Regions from separate parts of the Comamonas sp. E6 genome, predicted to be linked through region 2. Evidence: predicted binding sites of a transcription regulator. Region 2 holds the regulator's gene; the other holds the start of a gene.

Region 1 (10,437 bases), on a different contig from region 2:
GTGATGCCCCCCACGGCCCACTGAATCAGGCCGCTGCAGTCAAAACCGCCTTCAGGCGAGTTGCCGCCATAGGTGTAAGGCGTGTTGACCACCAGCATGGTGCGCGCCAGCAGCGACTCGCGCAGCTCTGCATCCAGACTCAGGGCATTGGCCGGGCGCACGGAAGATCCGCCTTGAGCAGCAGACCGGGGCTTGTCTTTGGTGGTGGAACACCCTGCCAGCGCCGCAAGCAGCGAGCCCGCCAGCATCAGCGCGCCGCGGCGCTCCAGACATTGAGGCAGAGGTTGCCGCTGACCTGCCTCCACGAAAGTCCTGTCTTGTAGCTTCATGGAAAGGCATGTTCTCAGAAAGCCGCCCATACAGCCACCTTCTACCCACAATTACTGCGCTTCTTTACAAAAAAGTGAGCTGCTCTCGCTTGTCATTCCTTTGATTTAGATGCATTTCTCATCAAAACCCATAAACAACAAGCGCAAGCAGCTCACTTTTTATAGATCGCTGATCTCAAACCAAGCACCCCCCAACTCAGGGACAGCGAGCAAGCGCCTATGCCGGCCGCGCCGCCGCGCAGCGAGGCTGTCATCCCCCTTGGGGGCGCCCGGCCAGGGGAAGCCGCGCAGCGGCTCAGGGGGATCAAATATCAGAACGGCAGCTTGGGCATGCCGCCGCCGCCCATCATGCCCTTCATGGCCTTCATGCCGCCCATCTTCTTCATCATCTTCATCAGACCGCCGCCCTTGAACTTCTTCATCATGGTCTGCATCTGCTCGAACTCCTTGAGCAGGCGGTTGACTTCCTGCACCTGCACGCCGGCGCCGTCGGCAATACGCTTTTTGCGCGTGGCCTTGATCAGGGCGGGGTTCTTGCGCTCCTTGAAGGTCATGGAGCAGATGATGCCTTCCTTGCGCTTGATCTCGCGCTCGGCCTTGTCCATGTCGACCTGACCGGCCTTGCCGGCCAGCTCGGCGGGCAGCTTGTCCATCAGGGTCGAGAGACCGCCCATCTGCTTCATCTGCTGCAGCTGGGCCAGAAAGTCGTTGAGGTCGAAGCCGTCGCCGCTCTTGAGCTTCTCGGCCATCTTCTGCGCGGCTTCCATGTCCACGCCCTTGGTGACCTGCTCGACCAGGGCCACGATGTCGCCCATGCCCAGCACGCGCTGTGCGTGGCGGTCGGCATCGAAGACTTCCAGGCCGTCGATCTTTTCCGAGACACCGGCGAACTTGATGGGCGCGCCCGTGATCTGGCGCACCGACAGCGCAGCACCGCCGCGAGAATCGCCGTCGAGCTTGGTCAGAACGATACCGGTCAGCGGCAGCGCTTCCTTGAAGGCCTTGGCCGTGTTGACCGCATCCTGGCCCTGCATGGCATCGACCACGAACAGGGTTTCGACGGGCTTGAGCGTGGCGTGCAAATCCTTGATTTCGGCCATCAGCAGCTCGTCGATGGCCAGACGGCCGGCCGTATCCACCAGCAGCACATCGAAGAAATGCTTTTTGGCGTAGTCGATCGCGGCCACGGCGATATCGTGAGGCTTCTGGTCCGGCGTGGAGGGAAACCACTCGGCGCCAGCCTGGGCCGTCACGGTCTTGAGCTGCTCGATCGCCGCAGGGCGATAGACGTCTCCCGAGACCGTGAGCACCTTTTTCTTGCGCTTTTCGATCAGATGCTTGGCCAGCTTGGCCGTGGTGGTGGTCTTGCCGGCGCCTTGCAGACCAGCCATCAGAATGACGGCGGGAGGCTGGGCATTGAGGTTGATGTCGGCCACGCCTTCGCCCATGGTCGCCGCCAACTCCTTGTTGACGATGGACACCAGCACCTGGCCGGGCTGCAGCGAGCTGATGACTTCCTGGCCCAGCGCCTTTTCCTTGACGCGGGCAATGAAGTCGCGCACCACGGGCAGGGCCACGTCGGCCTCCAGCAAGGCCATGCGCACTTCGCGCAGCATGTCCTGCACATTGGACTCGGTGATGCGGGCCTGGCCGCGCATCTCTTTGACAAGGCGCGAGAGTTTATCGGTGAGTGCGGAGGCCATAAGCAAAAAGCATTCGAAAGTTATGGATGGACGGGAGTCGTGCGCGAGCGCGCAGCACGACTCTCCGGGCAGCTTGCGGACCCAGCTCAGGCGAGGCGAAGCTGCATGAACAGGCATTTTACCCGCTGCCCTTGATTGACGATGCCCCGCAGGCTTGTCCGTGATCTGCCTCGGGCGTGCAAGGTCGCTGCGCCCTGCCCCACAACTCCCTCGAAAGAGACCAGGCCGGTCCTGAATGGACCTTAATGGACCTGAATCGAGCTCTCCTGCAAGTCCTTGCTCTTGGCCCAAGACTGGCCGGCTGGGCGGGAGGACCGGAGACATCGCCCGGCAGGAGAAAATCCTTGAAGAACGGGCTCGAAAGTCGACGATCTGCTCGCAAGCGCTCAAACCCACGCTCATGACCGGGTTCAGGCAGTGCTTTATGCACAAAATTGCCGGACGGCAGCGGCCTGCAAAAGATGAGTGCGGGCCAGCGGCACTATCATAGAAAGCATGCTCTCCCAACCGCTCACCGCAGCTGGCCCCATTGGCTGGATCCTGGCCATGGCCGCAGCCATTACCTACGCCATTCCTGCACTTGCCACCCAGCACCTGCAAGAAGCCGGTGCCCGTCGCTGCCTGCGCCTGGCCTGGGCACTGCATGCCCTGCTGCTGGGCTGGGGTCTGCTTGGCGAGCTGCCGCACTTCGGCTTTGCTCCTGCACTCTCTATCACTGCCTGGCTGGTGCTGACCGTCTATGTGGTGGAGCAGCAGCTCTACCCGCAGCTGCGCTCGCGCTGGCCGCTGTCCATGCTGGGCAGCGTGGCCGTGCTTCTGGCCGTGGTGTTCCCCGGCACTCCGCTGCACGTCAACGCCTCGCCCTGGCTGCCGCTGCATCTGGCTCTGGGTATTGCTTCCTACGGCCTGTTTGCCGCAGCCGTCGTTCATGGCGCGCTGATGAGCCATGCCGAGCGGCAGATGCGCCAGGGCGGCGACCATGACAGCGGACTGCCGCTGCTGACGCTGGAGCGGCTGACCTTCCGTTTTGTCGGAGCGGGCTTTGTGCTGCTGACCGCCACACTGGCCGCAGGCTGGCTGTTTGGCGAGCAGCTCTATGGCAAGGCATGGGTGTGGAATCACAAATCCATTTTCTCCCTGCTGTCCTGGCTGGCGTTTGCCGTGCTGCTGTTCGGCCGCAAGCGATTCGGCTGGCGCGGCCAGAGCGCCGTACGTGTTCTTTATATCGGCGCCATCTTTTTGCTGCTGGCCTATGCCGGCTCGCGGTTTGTGATTGAAGTCCTGCTGGAGCGCGCAGCATGAAGTATTTGCTGGTCCTGCTGGTCGTGGTGGTGGCTGTCGGAATCTGGCGCAACAAACGCCGCGCTGAAGTGGCCGATCAGACCAGGCCTGCCAGCACCCCCAAGCAGGCACAGACCATGGTAGCTTGTGCTCACTGCGGCCTTCACCTACCGCAAGCAGATGCTGTCAACGACGCCTCGGGCAAGATCTTCTGCAGCGCGGAACACCGCCGCCTGGCCCAGCAAGACACTGCCCGCCACTGACCGCATGGTGAACTCCGCCTCGCCCTGGCAGCACACCGCCATCCCGCTCGATGAAGCCATCAGCCGGCGCGCGGACGCCAGTCTCAACGCCCCGTTCGTGCGCCTGTGGCAGGCCTTCCTCAGCGGCCGCGTGCTTCTGGCGCTGGCCCTGGTGCTGCTGCAGACGCTGAATCTGCAGCTGCAGAACATCAGCTCTCCCCTGGCCTGGCTGATCTGCTTCACCTATCTGACGCTGACCGTCGTGCTGCGCCTGGCTGCCGGACGTCATTTGCCGGCGCCTCGCGCAGCCCTGCAATGGCTGCCCGTGATCGGCGTCGACATTGCGGTGATCTTTCTGCTGCAGATCTTTCAGGTCGGCTCGCTCAACTACACCGCGCTGCTGGCCATTCCCGTCCTGATCTCCTCGGCGCTGGGCGGACTGATGCTGGCCTTTGGCACCACGGCCAGCATCACGCTGCTGACGCTGGCCTATACCTTCTGGCAATACCATGGCGGGCTCAACGACGGCGCCCAGTCTTACTACCAGACGGCTTTTTCCTGCGCCGGCTATTTCTGCGTGGCCTATCTCACGCACGAGCTGGCCAAGCGTGTCCGGCGCGAGCGTTCCCAGGCCCTGTTCAACCGCTTGCGCACCCAGACCCAGGAGCAGGTCAACAGCCTGGTGATCAACCACTTCTCCGACGGCGTGCTGGTGGTCGACTCGAGCTTGCTGGTTCTGCAGGCCAACCCAGCTGCCTTGCAGCTGCTGGGCCTGCCCATAGATCACCCCCAGCCTTTTTCCCTGCAGGCCCACAGCTGGTGGGAGCCGCTGGCGCATTCAACACAAGCCAGCTTTGCCCATGCCCGCCCGCTGTCCGCCACGATTCACCTGCAGGCCCATGAACGACACGGCGCCACGGGCATGCATGTGCGCACACGCATCACCGAAGTTTCGGCGCCCTATCTGGACGAGGGTCCGCAGGCGCAAGCCAGCCATTCGCTTTGCGTCATGTTTCTTCACGACCTGCGCGAAATGGAAGCGCAGCTGCGCACCGAAAAGCTGGCCTCCATGGGCCGTATGTCGGCTGCCGTGGCCCATGAAATACGCAACCCGCTGGCCGCCATCACCCAGGCCAATGCGCTGCTGGCCGAAGACCTGGCGAGCCAGCCCGGCCCCCAACAGCTATGCCGGATCGTGGGGCAGAATGCCGACCGACTGGCCCGCATCGCCGAAGAAATCCTCAACCTGGCACGCGTGCAGCAGGGCGCAGAAACCCATCAGGGCCAGTCGCTGCCGCTGGACACCCTGCTGGCCCAGATCAGCCATGAATGGCGCACACAGGCCGCTCCGCCGCGCCAGCTTCTGCTGCGGCTCAATGCAACGGCCCGCCACATCCTGTTCGATGAAGAGCATCTGCGCCGCGTGCTGATCAACTTGCTGGACAATGCCCAGCGCCACCGCAGCCATGCCGGCAATGAGGCGGGCCTGCAGTTGATCAGCGGCCACGGCCCCTTGAACGGTCAGATCCAGGGTCTCGCACCGCAGGACGACACCTGCTGGTTCATGGTCTGGAGTGATGGGGCACCGCTGGAGTCCAGCGTCGAGCGCCATCTGTTCGAGCCGTTCTTCTCCTCTCAAAGCCGCTCCAGCGGCCTCGGACTCTATATATGCCGCGAGCTGTGCCAGCGCTACGATGCCTCCATCAGCTATCAACGCCTGGCTCGCAGCACACCGCAAGGCGAGGTGAACGGCAATGCCTTTATCGTGACTCTGCGCAGCGGCCCTTCATCCCTCGCGAGCCACTCCCTGTTTGACTCGATCATGGTGTAAGCCCAGTGACATCATCGCCTCACTCATCCGCAGCGGCCAGCATTCTCGTGGTCGATGATGAACCGGATCTGCGCACGCTCTACGAGCTGACCTTGCTGCGGGAAGGCTACCGCGTGGAAACCGCGGGCTCGGTCCAGGAAGGCATGACTCAGTTGCAAGGCCGCAATTTCGATGTCTTGATTACCGATATGCGCCTGCCCGACGGGATCGGCATGGAGTTGCTGCTGCAACTGCGCGATCAGTCGCGCAGCGAGCGCTGCATCGTCATGACGGCCTACGGCTCTGCCGAAAACGCCGTCGAGGCCCTGCGCGCGGGCGCGTTCGACTATCTGACCAAGCCCGTGGACCTGCGCCAGTTCCGCCAGGTCGTGGCCTCGGCCGTGCAAGGCATTGGCGCGGTGCCCAAGCCCGGCAACCCGCAGACCAGCGACAGCTCGGCCGCCGGCGGCACTGGTGCGGGAACGCCAACTGGCGCTCTGGAGGCTCTGGTTGGCAGGTCTCAGGCCATGCAGCTGGTCAAGCAGCGCATTGCCAAGGTCGCCAAAGGCATGGCTCCCGTGCTGATCCACGGTGAATCCGGCACGGGCAAGGAATTGGTGGCACGCGCCCTGCACGGCTGCAGCCAGCGGGCCGGCGGCCCCATGGTCGCGGTCAACTGCGGTGCCATCCCGGAAAGCCTGCTCGAAGCCGAGTTCTTCGGTGCCCGCAAGGGCTCCTACACCGGTGCCACGCAGGACAGGCCCGGCTACTTCCAGGCCGCACAGGGCGGCACCTTGTTTCTCGATGAAATCGGCGACCTGCCCCTGGCCATGCAGGCCAAGCTGCTGCGCGCCATTCAGGAGCGCAAGATTCGTCCACTGGGCAGCACCCAGGAAGAAGCCGTCGATGTGCGCATCGTCAGCGCCACCCACCGCGATCTGGGAGCGGAAGTGCAGGCAGGCAATTTCCGCCAGGACCTGTTCTACCGCCTCAACGTCATCGAAATCGAGCTGCCCGCGCTGCGCGAGCGCCGTGAAGACCTGGGCCAGCTATGCCAGGCTTTGCTGCAAAAGCTGGCCCGCGAATCCGGACTGGCTACGCCGGAGCTGGACGACATCAGCCTGAGCCAGATAGCCCGGCTCCCGCTGCCTGGCAATGTGCGCGAGCTGGAGAACGTGCTGCACCGCGCCATTGCACTGGGCGAGGAAGGCCCGCTGCGTCTGCCCGAATCCGGCGTGCCGGCCGAGTGCGCTGGCGTGGCGGTAGCGGCTTCCTCGGGCGCTTGGGCATCGAGCGCACCGCCGCCGCAAACTCAGCACGCAGGCAGTCCGGCCATGCTGCCGGAGGATCTGCAAGGCTGGCTTGATGAGCAGGAGCGCAGCATCCTGGTCAGAGCCCTGCAGGACAACGGCTTCAACCGCACAGCCACGGCGGCCAGACTGGGCATCAGCCTGCGCCAGATTCGCTACCGCATCGACCGTCTGGGCATAGACCTGCCGGCCGAAGGCAGCAAACACCAGAGCGACAATGTCTGATTCCACGCCCCTTTCCTCCTCCCTGGCCCAGCCCTGGCAGGCCGGCTGGTATGGTGCGGCGCGTCAGCTGAGATCTCCCAATTTCGGCCCTCGCCCCGAGGATGCGCAGATCGATCTCGTCGTCATCCACTCCATCAGCCTGCCTCCGGGCCAGTACGGCACAGGCGCGGTGCAGCAACTGTTCACCAATCAGCTGGACTGGGACGCCCACCCCTATTACCAGGGCATTCGCGGCCTCGAAGTCTCGTCACATTTCTTTATCACGCGTCAGGGCGAGATCTGGCAGTTCGTCAGCTGCGACGACCGCGCCTGGCATGCCGGTGTCAGTCAGTGGCGCGGGCGCGAGCGCTGCAACGACGACTCCATCGGCATCGAACTCGAAGGCCTGGAAGGCCTGAGCTTTGAAGCTCCGCAGTACCAGGCCCTGCAGCAGCTTTGCATGGCTATCGCGGCGCACTATCCGGTGCGCTACATCGCCGGACACGAGCACATCGCGCCTGGGCGCAAGCAGGACCCCGGACCCGGTTTCGACTGGCAGCGGCTGCAGCAGCAGCTGGCCAGCACAGACGGCACGCGCAGCTGGGAATTCCCCCCCAATCCTGCAGCCTCAGGCGCAGCCTGAAATCTTCATAGCACCTACCGCCTTTCAGCACTCGATTTCATACATATTCGCAGCTGAAATCTTTTATTCGTAGGCGCTATGCGCTCCTCATTTTGAGAATCCCAAGCATCCATCGTTGCGGGGCTTCGAAACGGCATGTCAATGGCGCGCGCGCAACAACTGTCGCCTGCATCAAACACGCAAATTTTTTACATATTTCCGGCCCGATCTGCCGCCGCGCGCAACCGCGCCACAGGCCTTTATTCATGCGGGATGAAGTCATTTTTGCGGCTGTCAAGCGGCGCTCGAAATGCCAGATTCAGTAGTTTCATCAGGTCGCTCGGATTTAAGCGAGATACACTACCGGTAGTGTTTTGAAGAGCCTCAGACCCCATATCTAGTGTTTACAAGTTGTGCACACCCTGTGCAAACCATGTGTAAACCGAGGCACCGAATCGTGTTTTTGATGGCCTGCCCACAGTGCAGGCCTTTGTCTGCCTATCCACATACTGACTCAGAGGAACTTATGCAAGAAGCGTTGAACTCACTGCCTTCTGCCGCGCCTGCCGGCGCAGCCAATTCTTCCTCCCCCAATGACAGCTATCAGATCATCCGCCGCAGCGGCGATGTGGTGGCTTTCGCGCCCCAGAAGATTGCCGTGGCCCTGACCAAGGCTTTCCTGGCTGTGCGCGGCGCGCAGGGCGCGGCGTCTGCCAGCGTGCGCGACACCGTCAACGAACTGACCGAAGGCGTGGTGCGCGCACTGGTGCGCTCGCGTCCCGATGGCGGCACCTTCCATATTGAAGATGTGCAGGACCAGGTCGAGCTGGGCCTGATGCGCGCCGGCCACCAGGACGTGGCCCGCGCCTATGTGCTGTACCGCGAGCGCCGCAACCAGGAACGTGCCGAGCAGAAGAAGGCCGCCGAAGTGGCCGCCGCTGCCGCCGCCAAGCCCGTGCTGCATGTGACCGACAACGGCCAGCGCGTGCCCCTGGACCAGGAGCGCCTGGAGGCTCTGATCGTCGCTTCCTGCCGCAATCTGAATGCCGACATCCAGTCCGCGCCCATCGTGGCCGAGACCCTGCGCAATCTGTACGACGGCGTGCCTCTGGCCGAGGTCTACAAGGCGTCCATCCTGGCCGCCCGTACGCTGATCGAAAAAGATCCCGACTACACCTACGTCACCGCCCGCCTGCTGCTGCACACCATCGTGCGCGAAGTCATGGGCCGCGACGTGCAGCCCGCAGAAATGCAGGCCGCCTATGCCGACTACTTCCCCGGCTTTGTGCAAAAGGGCGTGGACAACGAGCTGCTCAACCCCGAGCTGCTGAACTACGACCTGCCCCGTCTGGCCAAGGCCCTGAAGGCCGAGCGCGACGAACAGTTCGACTACCTGGGCCTGCAGACCCTGTACGACCGCTACTTCCTGCACGTGCGCAAGACCCGCATCGAGCTGCCCCAGTCCTTCTTCATGCGCGTGGCCATGGGCCTGGCGCTGAACGAGCCTGACCGCAATGCACGTGCCATCGAGTTCTACGAGCTGCTGTCGTCCTTCGACTTCATGTCGTCCACCCCGACGCTGTTCAACAGCGGCACGCTGCGCTCGCAGCTGTCGTCCTGCTACCTGACCACCGTGCCCGACGACCTGGACGGCATCTACGAATCCATCAAGGAAAACGCTCTGCTGTCCAAGTTTGCTGGCGGCCTGGGCAATGACTGGACCCGTGTGCGTGCCCTGGGCTCGCGCATCAAGGGCACCAACGGCGAATCGCAAGGCGTGGTTCCCTTCCTCAAGGTGGTCAACGACACGGCCGTCGCCGTGAACCAGGGCGGCAAGCGCAAGGGCGCGGTCTGCACCTATCTGGAATCCTGGCACCTGGACATCGAAGAATTCCTGGAGCTGCGCAAGAACACCGGCGACGACCGCCGCCGCACCCACGACATGAACACGGCGAACTGGATTCCCGACCTGTTCATGAAGCGCGTGATGGAAAAAGGCCAGTGGACCCTGTTCTCGCCCGCCGACGCTCCCGATCTGCACGATCTGTACGGCGAAGCCTTCGAGAAGGCCTACACCGCCTATGAAGCCAAGACCGACAGCGGCGAGCTCAAGCTGTTCAAGCGCGTGCCTGCCGTGGACCTGTGGCGCAAGATGCTCTCGATGCTGTTCGAGACCGGCCATCCCTGGATCACCTTCAAGGACCCCTGCAACATCCGCTCGCCCCAGCAGCACGTGGGTGTGGTGCACTCGTCCAATCTGTGCACCGAGATCACGCTCAACACCAGCGACACCGAAACTGCGGTCTGCAACCTGGGTTCCGTGAACCTGGTCCAGCACATCAAGGACGGCAAGATCGACCACGACAAGCTGCGCAAGACCGTGAACACGGCCATGCGCATGCTGGACAACGTGATCGACATCAACTACTACGCCGTGCAAAAGGCCAAGGACTCCAATCTGCGCCACCGCCCCGTGGGCATGGGCCTGATGGGTTTCCAGGACGCGCTGTATGAAATGCGCACCGCCTACGCCAGCCAGGGCGCCGTCGAGTTCGCCGACGAAGCCATGGAAGCCATCTGCTACTACGCTTACTGGGCATCGACCGAGCTGTCCAAGGAACGCGGCACCTACTCCACCTTCAAGGGCTCGCTGTGGGATCAGGGTATCCTGCCTCCCGACACCCTGAAGCTGCTGGAAAAGGCCCGCGGCGGCTATGTGGAAGTGGACCGCTCCGCCAAGCTGGACTGGGATGCCCTGCGCGCCAAGATCGCCCAGGACGGCATGCGCAACTCCAACTGCGTGGCCATTGCGCCCACCGCCACCATCTCCAACATCGTGGGTGTGGATGCCTCAATCGAGCCTTCGTTCGGCAACCTGTCCGTGAAATCCAATCTGTCTGGCGAATTCACCGTCATCAACCAGTACCTGGTGCGCG
Region 2 (10,437 bases):
CGCAGGCGGCAGCCAGTTGGCCGTGGTGCTGGAAGGTTTGGCTCATGGCCCAAGCTTAATGGCTCATGCAGCCAGAAAATCCCGAATCGCAAACAGCGTCGCATCGGGCGACTCCGTCATCTGGTTGTGGCCGTTGGGAATGATCTGCACGCTCACCGTTTTGCCCGCGCCTTTGGCGGCTTCTATCAAGCCTTTTGCAGCCTTGGGTGGTGTCATCTGGTCTTGCTCGCCCAGCACAAACAGAAGCGGGCAGCTGACCTGCGTCATGGCCGCTTCGCCGCCCGCATAGCTGTCACAGGCCTTGAAGCCTGCATGCAGCAGATTCGTGTGAGCATTGCTGGCCAGCACGCGGCGGCCCAGGGCCACGCCGGCGCCAAACACCCAGCTGCCTGCGCCATTGGGCGGTGCCAGCGTGGCGCGCGAGAAGGTGTTGACCATCTGGATGGCTTTCTCGGGCGTATTCAGGGCCGACTCCAGCAGCGCGGGCGAGACCTTCATGGGGAAGGCCGTACCCACCAGCACCAGATGGCTGATGCGGTCCTGCAGCCTGGCCGCAGTCTCCATGGCAATCAGACTGCCCCAGCTATGGCCGATCAGCGCAGCTTGCTGCAGGTTTGCCGCATCCATCAGCGCGCCTATGAAGCCTGCAGCCTCCTCGACGGATTCCGGTGCTTGGCCGCCGCTTTTGCAATGGCCAGGCAAATCGATGGCCAGCACGTTCCAGCCGTGATTGGCCATGTAGCGGCTTTGCAGCGCCCAGACACTGTGATCGCAGAGCACGCCGTGGATGAAAATGGCCGTGGGCTTGGCCGCGTCGAAAGCCTTGCCGCCGGTGTAGGCGTAGATGTCTGCGCCTTGCACATTGATTTGCATGTTTGTCTCCGGTTCTGTTCTTTGTGATTCAGCAGTGTTCATTCAGCCATTGCTGAGCCAGCTCGCGTATGTCGTCGCTGGCATCGTGTTCAGCGGCATGCTCAATCGTGGCGCGCTGCGCTGCGCTGGCTTTTTTCCAATACCGCAGGCCCAGCATGGCCTGATAACGTACGTTTTCGTTGCGGTCGTGACTCAGGGCTTGTGCCAGTACAGGAGTGATGCGCCTGCCCGCAGCGGCCCCAAGGCTTCGCTCTCCCATGATGCAAGCCGCATGAACGCGCACCAGAGCGTGAACGGACTGCAGAGCGAGCAGGGCTTGCTCCAAATCCTCAACCCGAAGGCTGCAATAACCGGTTCCGGGTGATAGCTCTTCATTCAGCGCCTGGGTCAAGGCCGGATGCTTGAGGTCGAGCGCCCGCTCCAGCGGCGCATAGTCAAGGTGCAGGGCCGTGGTGCCTGGTTTGCTGTTCCAGGAACGGTAGGGATAGGCAATGCCTTGCGCGATTCTGTCCACAGGCACGGCCGTGGTGCCTATTTGCTGCTGCAGCCATTCCTGGTCACCTAACGACCCCAAGGCACTGGCGCACCAGCCTCGCTCGCTTTCTTCCCGGGTGCTGCGGATGGGGGCCTGAACCTGCCGACGCAGTGCAGTCAGTACCTGTTCGTCTCGGTAAGCTATCTGGGCCAGCAACATGGCCGCGCGCCACTGTTTGCCAGGCCGATTCAGCATGGGCAGCAGCGCATGGGCCACCTGGCTGTGATTCATGGCAAGCAGCGCAGTCTCGGCCTCTTCCCCCAGCAATTGCGCCTCTTTTGGGCTCAGTCCCAGTTCCGGGCACCCGATACCTTCAAGACAGCTCAGATGGTATTGCAGCTGTTGAGCGGGGGAGAGCGCGGCAACTCTGGCGCGTCTTTGCGCTTGCTGGTCATGGCTGGGAAACAATGCAAGAAAGCGTGCCTCCCCCATGCACTCGCGTGCCATGGCTTCGCATTCCTGAGTGTCTTCCACATAGATCAGCACCGCAAACTCTGGAGTGAGCTGGCCGGACCAGGGCGATTTTTGGCAGGCTTTGGTCAGTTGCTTGCAGATGCGGATCAGCGCCTTGATCAGCTGCGCCTCGGTACGCAACCAGTGGGCAGGCGTGCTTTTATTGGCCTCGGCCAGCAAGGCTTGTTCCAGTTGCTCCAACTCCTGAGAGTCCGAGGCTGAATCCAGCTCCTCCCATTCCCAATCCGGCGGGTTCCAGCGCAGAGTGCCCAACTGGCCGGTATCCAGGTCGAATTCGGACAAGCGACCCTGCGGCTCGGGGGCATTCACCATTTGTGAATAAGCCTGCTCGCTATTGGCAGACAGCGTGGGCAGGTAAATGGGGCCGTCCTCCTCGCGGTACAGGCCGTTCAGTGCCAGTGCGTAGATGCTTTCTTGAGGGTTCGCGGCCAGGAACGCCTGAGCATCTTGCCAGTAGATGCTGAATAAAGTCTGTTCAAACTGCTTCCAGTCCAGCGATGCAGAAGTTGTGGCAACCATGTTTGTTCAGGTCTCTCAGGCTGCTTTCTCGGCCGCCTTCAGCGCGCGCTTGAGGTCGTCGATCAGGTCGTCGGCGTCTTCCAGGCCGATCGACAGGCGGATCGTTCCCTGGCCTATGCCGGCCTGGGCCAGGGCCTCGTCGCTCATGCGGAAATGCGTGGTGCTGGCAGGGTGGATCACCAGCGAGCGGCAGTCGCCCACATTGGCCAGATGGCTGAAGACCTTCAGCGTTTCGATGAACTTCTTGCCCTGGTTGCGGTTGCCGGCAATGTCAAAGCTGAACACCGAGCCGGCGCCGCGCGGCAGCAGCTTCCTGGCCAGGGCGTGCGAGGGGTGGGTCTCCAGCATGGGGTGGCCCACGCGGCTGACCAGCGGGTGGCTGGCGAGGAACTGCACCACTTTTTCGGTGTTGCGCATATGGCGCTCCATGCGCAGCGGCAGAGTCTCTATGCCTTGCAGGATCAGCCAGGCGCTGTGCGGGCTCATGCAGGCGCCGAAGTCACGCAGGCCTTCGCGGCGAGCGCGCAGCAAAAATGCACCCGTGGTGGACTCCTCGCTGAACACCATGTTGTGAAAGCCGTCATAGGGCTGGGTCAGCTCGGGAAAGCGCCCCGATTTTTCCCAGTCGAAGCTGCCGCCATCGACGACGATGCCGCCGATCACCGTGCCGTGGCCGGACAGGAACTTGGTGGCCGAGTGATAGACGATGTCCGCGCCATGCTCGAAAGGCTTGATCAGCCAGGGCGAGGTCAGCGTCGAGTCCACCAGCAGCGGCACGCCGGCTTCGTGGGCGATCTGGCTGACCGTGGGAATGTCCAGCACATCCAGGCCGGGGTTGCCCACGGTCTCACCAAAGAACAGCTTGGTGTTGGGGCGCACCGCAGCCTTCCAGCCATCGATGTCGCCTGGCTTGACGAAGGTAGTCTCTATGCCGAAGCGCGCCAGCGTGTAGTGCAGCAGGTTCTGCGAGCCGCCATACAGGGCCGTGCTGGCCACGATATGGCTGCCCGCGCCCATCAGCGTGGCAATCGACAGGTGCAGCGCCGCCTGGCCGCTGGCCACGGCAATTGCGCCCACGCCGCCTTCCAGGGCCGAGACGCGTTGCTCGAGCACCGCGTTGGTGGGATTGGAGATGCGGCTGTAGACGTGGCCGGGGCGCTCCAGATTGAACAGGCTGGCCGCGTGGTCGCTGGATTCGAAGACAAAGGACGTCGTCAGATGGATGGGTACGGCACGTGCGCCGGTGGCGGGGTCGGGCTGGGCGCCTGCATGCAGGCTCAGGGTGTCAAAGCCGGGGTCAGAGTAGCCGGGCATGTTTTGTCTCCATGGCTGGTTTTGATCGACGCAATGTGTGATCGAGCACGCAATCAAATATCGATTTGGTCGGATAGACGAATGAATATGTGGAAATTCATATGTTTCGTCATTGATTTAGTTTTTCTCAATGCAAGCCATTGTGGGCTATATTTGTGCACGCACCTGCATTCTGTGCAAAGCGATGCCGCATGTGCTGACACATGCAGGACAAAAGCTGCCACAGCGTGCCAAACAGATTCGGAGAACAGCAATGAAAGTTAGTGACATCCTGCGCGTCAAAGGCAATACCCTGTACACGGTGTCGCCCGACGAAAGCCTGGCCGCGGCGGTGCAGGTGATGTCGGAGAAGGACATTGGCTCGCTGGTCGTGATGGATCACGGCGATGTGGTGGGCATGCTCACCTTCCGCGAAGTGATCCAGGGCTTTGTGAAGACCGGCGGCGTGGAGAACATCTCCGTGCGCGGCGCCATGGACGACGCGCCCATGACCTGCACCATGGAAACCGATATGGACGAGGTGCGCCGCATGATGCTGGACCGCCATGCGCGCTACATGCCCGTGATGGACAAGCGCATGCTGATGGGCGTGATCTCGCTGTACGACGTGGCCAAGGCCGTGGTGGACAGCCAGAACTTCGAGAACCGCATGCTCAAGGCCTATATCCGCGACTGGCCCGAAGGCGAGCGCCAGGGTGCCGAATAAGCCAGCTTTTGCTGCAGACCCCGCCGAGGCGGGGTTTTTCATGTCCAGCCTGATGTGCTCTGCAGGCGACGCAGCGCTGCCTTATGGCTGTCGGTCGGCTGGGCTGTGCGGACTCTGCAATACAGTTGTTGGCGACTTTGCCTTGCGCAGGCCCTTGAGCAGCAGCCCCACAAAGCACAGCAAGGCGACACCCAGGCCCACCATCATGCCGATCACGGCCTTGCCGTAGCCGCAGGCATACTGGCCCGCGCAGCGCGACGGTGCAAATTCGAAGAACAGCAGACCGCCGACGCCGCCGATCACTACGGACACCAGGGCCGAGGCCAGAATAAACGCAAGTTTGAGCATGGTGAAAAGACTTTAGGCAGGACAGTGTGCAGCCGTCAATCATCACTTCAACGATAATCGGCAGCCTATGAGCGGCAATACCTTCGGCACAATTTTCACGGTCACCAATTTCGGTGAGTCCCACGGCCCGGCCATTGGCTGTGTGATTGACGGCTGCCCTCCGGGCATGGCCTTGAGCGAGGCGGACATCCAGCATGATCTGGATCGACGTCGCCCCGGCACCAGCAAGTTCGTCACCCAGCGCAACGAGCCCGATGCCGTGGAGATTCTCTCCGGCGTCTACGAAGGCAAGACCACGGGCACGCCGATTGCGCTGCTGATCCGCAACACCGACCAGCGTAGCAAGGATTACTCCAATATCGCGCAGAGCTTTCGTCCCGGTCATGCCGACTATGCCTACTTCCAGAAGTACGGTATCCGCGATCCGCGCGGCGGTGGCCGCTCCTCGGCACGCCTGACAGCGCCCACGGTGGCAGCGGGTGCCGTGGCCAAGAAATGGCTCAAGGAAAAGTTCGGCACCGAGTTCCGCGCCTGCATGACCCAGATCGGCGAGCTGCCCATAGGTTTCGAGAGCTGGGAGCATGTGCCGAACAACCCCTTTTTCGCGCCCGTGGCCGATGTGAGCCGCTTCGAGGAATACATGGAGCAGCTGCGCAAGAGCGGCGATTCCTGCGGCGCGGCGCTGCGTGTGAACGCCAGCAATATGCCGGTCGGCCTGGGCCAGCCCCTGTATGACCGCCTGGACGCCGACATCGCCTACGCCATGATGGGTCTGAACGCCGTCAAGGCCGTGGAGATCGGCGCGGGCTTTGACAGCGTGGCCCAGCGTGGCACCACGCATGGCGATTCGCTGAGCCCCGAGGGTTTCCGCAGCAATAACGCGGGCGGCATCGTGGGCGGCATCAGCACCGGCCAGGATCTGGAAGTGCGCATCGGCATCAAGCCCACCAGCTCCATCATCACGCCGCGTGAGTCCATAGATGTGCATGGCCAGAGCACCGAAGTCATCACCAAGGGGCGCCACGACCCCTGCGTGGGCATCCGCGCTGCGCCGATTGCCGAGGCGCTGCTGGCGCTGGTGGTGATGGACCATGCGCTGCGTCACCGTGCGCAGAATGCCGATGTGGATTCCGGCCTGGCCCCGATTCCGGCATCGGCCGCCTGACATCGCCCAGACCTCTTTGTGCGTTAAAACCTCTGACTCAGGAGAGTCCGATGGTTGCAGCTGACAAAAAACCGGATCAACGCCAGCCTCGCGCCCTGTCGCCGGGCTGGCGTTGCGCTTTGCGCAATGCCTTCCGCCCCATATGCGCTGGGCTGCTCGTGCTGGGTTTGAGTGCTTGCGGTGGCGGTGCGCTCAGGCCGGCCAGCATGGAGATCACCTTGCTGGGCTTCAATGACCTGCACGGCCATCTGGAGCCGCCCGGACTGGCCGTGACGGCCCAGAACGCGCAGGGACAGAACATTGCCGTGCCCGCTGGTGGCGTTGCCTACATGGCCCGGGCCATCGCCCAGCGCCGCCAGGCCAGCCGCCATGTGGCGCTGGTCACGGCCGGGGACATGATCGGGGCCTCGCCCATGGTCTCCGCTCTGTTTCTCGATGAGCCGACGATAGAGGTGCTCAACCTCATGAGGGTGGACTTCGCGGCCACCGGCAATCACGAATACGACCAGGGCGTGGCCGAGCTGCTGCGCATGCAGCATGGGGGCTGCGAGAAGTTCACCAGCAAGCAGCCATGCCAGATCAGCCAGCCCTTCAAGGGGGCGGAGTTCCCGTTTCTCGCGGCCAATACGCTGCGTGAAGACGGCCGGCCGCTGTTTCCTGCGACCGGGCTGAAGTTCTTCGAGCAGGACGGTCTGCGCATAGGCGTGGGCTTCATCGGCATGACACTCAGGAACACGCCGCATATGGTGCGGCCCAGCGGGGTCAGAGGGCTGACATTCGCCGACGAGGCACAGACGGCCAATGCGCTGATCCCCCAGCTGAGGGCGCAGGGGGCCGATGTGATCGTGGTGCTGATCCATGAGGGCGGAGCCACCACTTCGGGCCTGCAGGACGATAGCTGCCAAGGGCTGTCTGGCGCCATCGTCCCGATTCTGGAGCAGCTCTCTGGCGAGGTCGATGTGGTGATCTCCGGTCATACCCACCGCTCCTATGTGTGCGATTACGCCAGGGTGAATGCCCGCAAGCCGTTCCTGCTGACCAGCGCGGGTCAGTACGGCACGCTGCTGACCGAAGTCAGACTGACGGTGGATGCGCACACACGCCGCGTCAGCCGCAAATCGGCGCACCAGCATATCGTGCAGGGCGAGGCCTATCGCAGCGCTGCCGGTCTGGTGAGTCTGCAGCCCGAATTCCCGGTCCTTGATGCCGACGCCCCTGTTGCAGCGTTGGTGGCGCGCTACAAGGCTGCGGCCCGGCCGCTGGCCGAGGCCGGCGCAGGACGGCTGGCCGCTGCTGCCAGCCGCGTGCCGCAAGCCAATGGCGAAAGCGTGATGGGGCGCATCGTGGCCGACGCCATACATGCTGCGACGCGCGATGCTGCTGCGGGCGGAGCGCAGTTGGCCTTTGTGAACCCCGGCGGTGTGCGCGCCGACCTGCTGCCTGCAGCCGACGGCAGCGTGACTTATGGACAGTTGTTCAGCGTTCAGCCGTTCGGCAATACGCTGATGGTGATGAGTCTGACGGGCGAGCAGATTCGCCAGGCGCTGGAGCAGCAATTCGACAGCGGCAGCAACACCGTGAATGCGCCACGCATCCTGCAGGTCTCCGAGGGCTTCAGCTACCGCTTCGACCGTCGCCTGCCCGCGGGCCGGCGCGTGAGCGAGCTGCGCCTCAACGGCCGGTTGCTCAAGATGTCACAGCGCTACCGCGTGGGACTGCAGAGCTATCTGGGCAGCGGCGGCGACAATTTCAGCATTTTCACGCAAGGCATCGACGTGGTGGGCGGCATGCTGGATCTGGATGCACTGGCGGAGCATGTACGCGAACAAAGCCGCAGCGGGCCGATGGCGCTACCTTTGAAGGAGCGTATTACGTGCGTTCATTAAGGAAATCAGATAAAAAATTGTCTGATTTCCTTTTAGACCATGCGTTAGATGCTCATTAGTTCATAGCTGATGCCTGCCATCAAGCGCGCAAAACAAAAGCCACCCAAGGGTGGCTTTTGGCATGGCAAGGCACGGCGGTCAGGGCTAGGGCTTTTTGGCGGCCTTGGCCTTGGGGCTGCGAACCTCATCCATGATGTTCTTGAAGTCGTCCACATCCTCGAAGCTGCGGTAGACGCTGGCAAAGCGGATATAGCCGACCTTGTCCAAGCCCTTGAGTTCATCCATCACCAACTCGCCAAGGCGGCTGGAATCGATTTCACGCTGGCCCAGATTGAGCAGCCTGTCCTCGATGCGCTCTATGGCTGCGTCGATGAGTTCGGTGCTCACGGGGCGCTTGCGCAGCGCGATCTGAAAAGAGCCTTGCAGCTTGGCGCGCTCGTATTCGATACGGCGGCCGTCTCTCTTGACCACGGTGGGAAAGCTGACCTCGGGGCGCTCGTAGGTCGTGAAGCGCTTGTCGCAGCCGCCGCAGCGGCGGCGGCGGCGGATGAAGCCCCCGTCCTCGGACTCGCGGGTCTCAACCACTTGCGTGTCCGGATGGTTGCAGAAGGGGCACTTCATGACAGCTCAGCGCAGCAGGATTTACTTGCTGTAGACAGGGAACTTGGCGGTCAGCTCGGCCACCTTGGCGCGCACGGCAGCCAGATTGGCTTCGTCTTCGGGCTTGTCCAGCACATCGGCCACCAGATTGGCGGTGATGCGGGCTTCTTCCTCGCCGAAACCACGGGTGGTCATGGCGGGCGTGCCGATACGGATGCCGCTGGTCACGAAAGGCTTTTCGGGGTCATTGGGGATGGCGTTCTTGTTCACGGTGATGTGAGCCAGACCCAGGGCCGCTTCGGCAGCCTTGCCGGTAATGCCCTTGGCGCGCAGGTCCACCAGCATCACGTGGCTTTCGGTGCGGCCGGAGACGATGCGCAGACCGCGCTCGGTCAGCGTTTCGGCAAACACCTTGGCATTCTTCACGACCTGTTCCTGGTAGGCCTTGAACTCGGGAGTCAGGGCTTCCTTGAATGCCACGGCCTTGCCGGCGATGACATGCATCAGGGGGCCGCCTTGCAGGCCGGGGAAGATGGCGCTGTTGATGGCCTTCTCGTGCTCGGCCTTCATCAGGATCACGCCGCCACGGGGGCCACGCAGGCTCTTGTGGGTGGTGGTGGTGACCACGTCGGCATGGGGCACGGGGTTGGGGTACACGCCTGCGGCAATCAGGCCGGCATAGTGGGCCATGTCCACCCAGAAGATGGCGCCGACTTCCTTGGCGATCTTGGCGAAGCGCTCGAAGTCGATGCGCAGGGCATAGGCGGAAGCGCCAGCCACGATGATGCGGGGCTTGTGCTCGCGGGCCAGCTCTTCGAGCTTGTCGTAGTCGATGGCTTCGTCGGCATTCAGACCGTAGGAGACGGCCTTGAACCATTTGCCGGACATGTTCAGCGCCATGCCGTGGGTCAGGTGACCGCCTTCGGCCAGGCTCATGCCCAGAATGGTGTCGCCTGGCTTGGCGAAAGCCATCAGCACAGCCTGGTTGGCCTGAGAGCCGGAATTGGGTTGCACGTTGGCGGCTTCGGCGCCAAAGATCTGCTTGATGCGGTCAATGGCCAGCTGTTCGACCACGTCCACATGCTCGCAGCCACCGTAGTAGCGCTTGCCGGGATAGCCTTCGGCGTACTTGTTGGTCAGCTGGGAGCCCTGGGCTTCCATCACTGCGGGCGAGCAGTAGTTCTCGCTGGCGATCAGCTCGATGTGCTCTTGCTGGCGATGGTTTTCAGCTTCAATAGCTGCAAACAGTTCGGGGTCGACTTTCGCGACGGTATCGGTGCGTTGAAACATGGCAGTCCTGTGAACTTAGAAATTCCCTTGAGGCCAAGGGCTGCCCAGGCGAACGGCTGAAACGCTTGCAGGTTGCAGTCGCTGCGACCCTGGGCGGTACGCTCCCCGGTGGTTCACAGACCTTGCAGTCTGCCGGATTCCACGTCAGCGGCAGAAAATTCTGCGCCTATCGCCAGTTGCGTACACCCGCTAGTGTAGCTGAGCTGGCATGGCTGAAGAACCTATGCCCGTTTTTCCCGCAGGACCTGGCCGGGGCATAAAAAAAGCTGGCCGGAGCCAGCTTGAGAAATGCAGGGGTCTGTCGCTTAGAGGTTGGAGTTGGCCAGTGCCACTTGCTGAGCGTGAGAGACCTTGGTGGCTTCGTCGGACTTGGCCGTCATCAGCGGGCTGGCCTGCAGGCCCACGCCCTGGCGCAGACGCTGGTGTTCGGCAAGCACCTTGGCCGCATAGCCGCCGTCCGAAGGAAGATTGGCTGCACCCACGTAATAGCGCAGGCCACCCTCGATGGAGCCGGCACGGGCAATGCATTCCTTGAGCACCTTGACGCCGACCTTGAGATTGGTCACTGGGTCGAAGGCAGCGTGCTGGCCGCCAAAGCTTTCGTACTTGTCGGTGTGCACGGAAGTCATCACCTGCATCAGGCCCTGGGCACCAACCGAACTTTGGGCAAACGGGTTGAAGCTCGACTCAATGGCCATGATGGCCAGAATCAGCGTCGGGTCCAGCT

Evidence for each region. The regulator NrdR, encoded in region 2, represses ribonucleotide reductase genes. The targets are predictions, from matches to a motif close to CACNANATNTNGTG.
Region 1: CSE6_RS13820 (ribonucleoside-diphosphate reductase subunit alpha) is a predicted target of NrdR. The motif match lies at 7,891-7,904, and genes of this name have one in related genera.

What each region holds. Positions count from the first base shown of each region.
Region 1 covers NZ_BBXH01000014.1:175,026-185,462, forward strand. The annotation lists gene CSE6_RS13785 (C40 family peptidase) at 1-329, opposite strand, end outside; gene ffh (signal recognition particle protein) at 641-2,032, opposite strand; gene CSE6_RS13795 (inner membrane protein YpjD) at 2,528-3,334, shown strand; gene CSE6_RS13800 (PP0621 family protein) at 3,331-3,576, shown strand; gene CSE6_RS13805 (PAS domain-containing sensor histidine kinase) at 3,581-5,386, shown strand; gene CSE6_RS13810 (sigma-54 dependent transcriptional regulator) at 5,434-6,900, shown strand; gene ampD (1,6-anhydro-N-acetylmuramyl-L-alanine amidase AmpD) at 6,893-7,522, shown strand; gene CSE6_RS13820 (ribonucleoside-diphosphate reductase subunit alpha) at 8,028-10,437, shown strand, end outside.
Region 2 covers NZ_BBXH01000024.1:99,947-110,383, forward strand. The annotation lists gene CSE6_RS20475 (PoNe immunity protein domain-containing protein) at 1-46, opposite strand, end outside; gene CSE6_RS20480 (alpha/beta fold hydrolase) at 64-873, opposite strand; gene CSE6_RS20485 (DUF4303 domain-containing protein) at 902-2,401, opposite strand; gene CSE6_RS20490 (O-acetylhomoserine aminocarboxypropyltransferase) at 2,417-3,715, opposite strand; gene CSE6_RS20495 (CBS domain-containing protein) at 3,969-4,421, shown strand; gene CSE6_RS20500 (hypothetical protein) at 4,503-4,769, opposite strand; gene aroC (chorismate synthase) at 4,837-5,934, shown strand; gene CSE6_RS20510 (bifunctional UDP-sugar hydrolase/5'-nucleotidase) at 5,985-7,820, shown strand; gene nrdR (transcriptional regulator NrdR) at 7,965-8,441, opposite strand; gene glyA (serine hydroxymethyltransferase) at 8,463-9,710, opposite strand; ZMP/ZTP riboswitch at 9,746-9,900, opposite strand; gene CSE6_RS20525 (lytic transglycosylase domain-containing protein) at 10,016-10,437, opposite strand, start outside.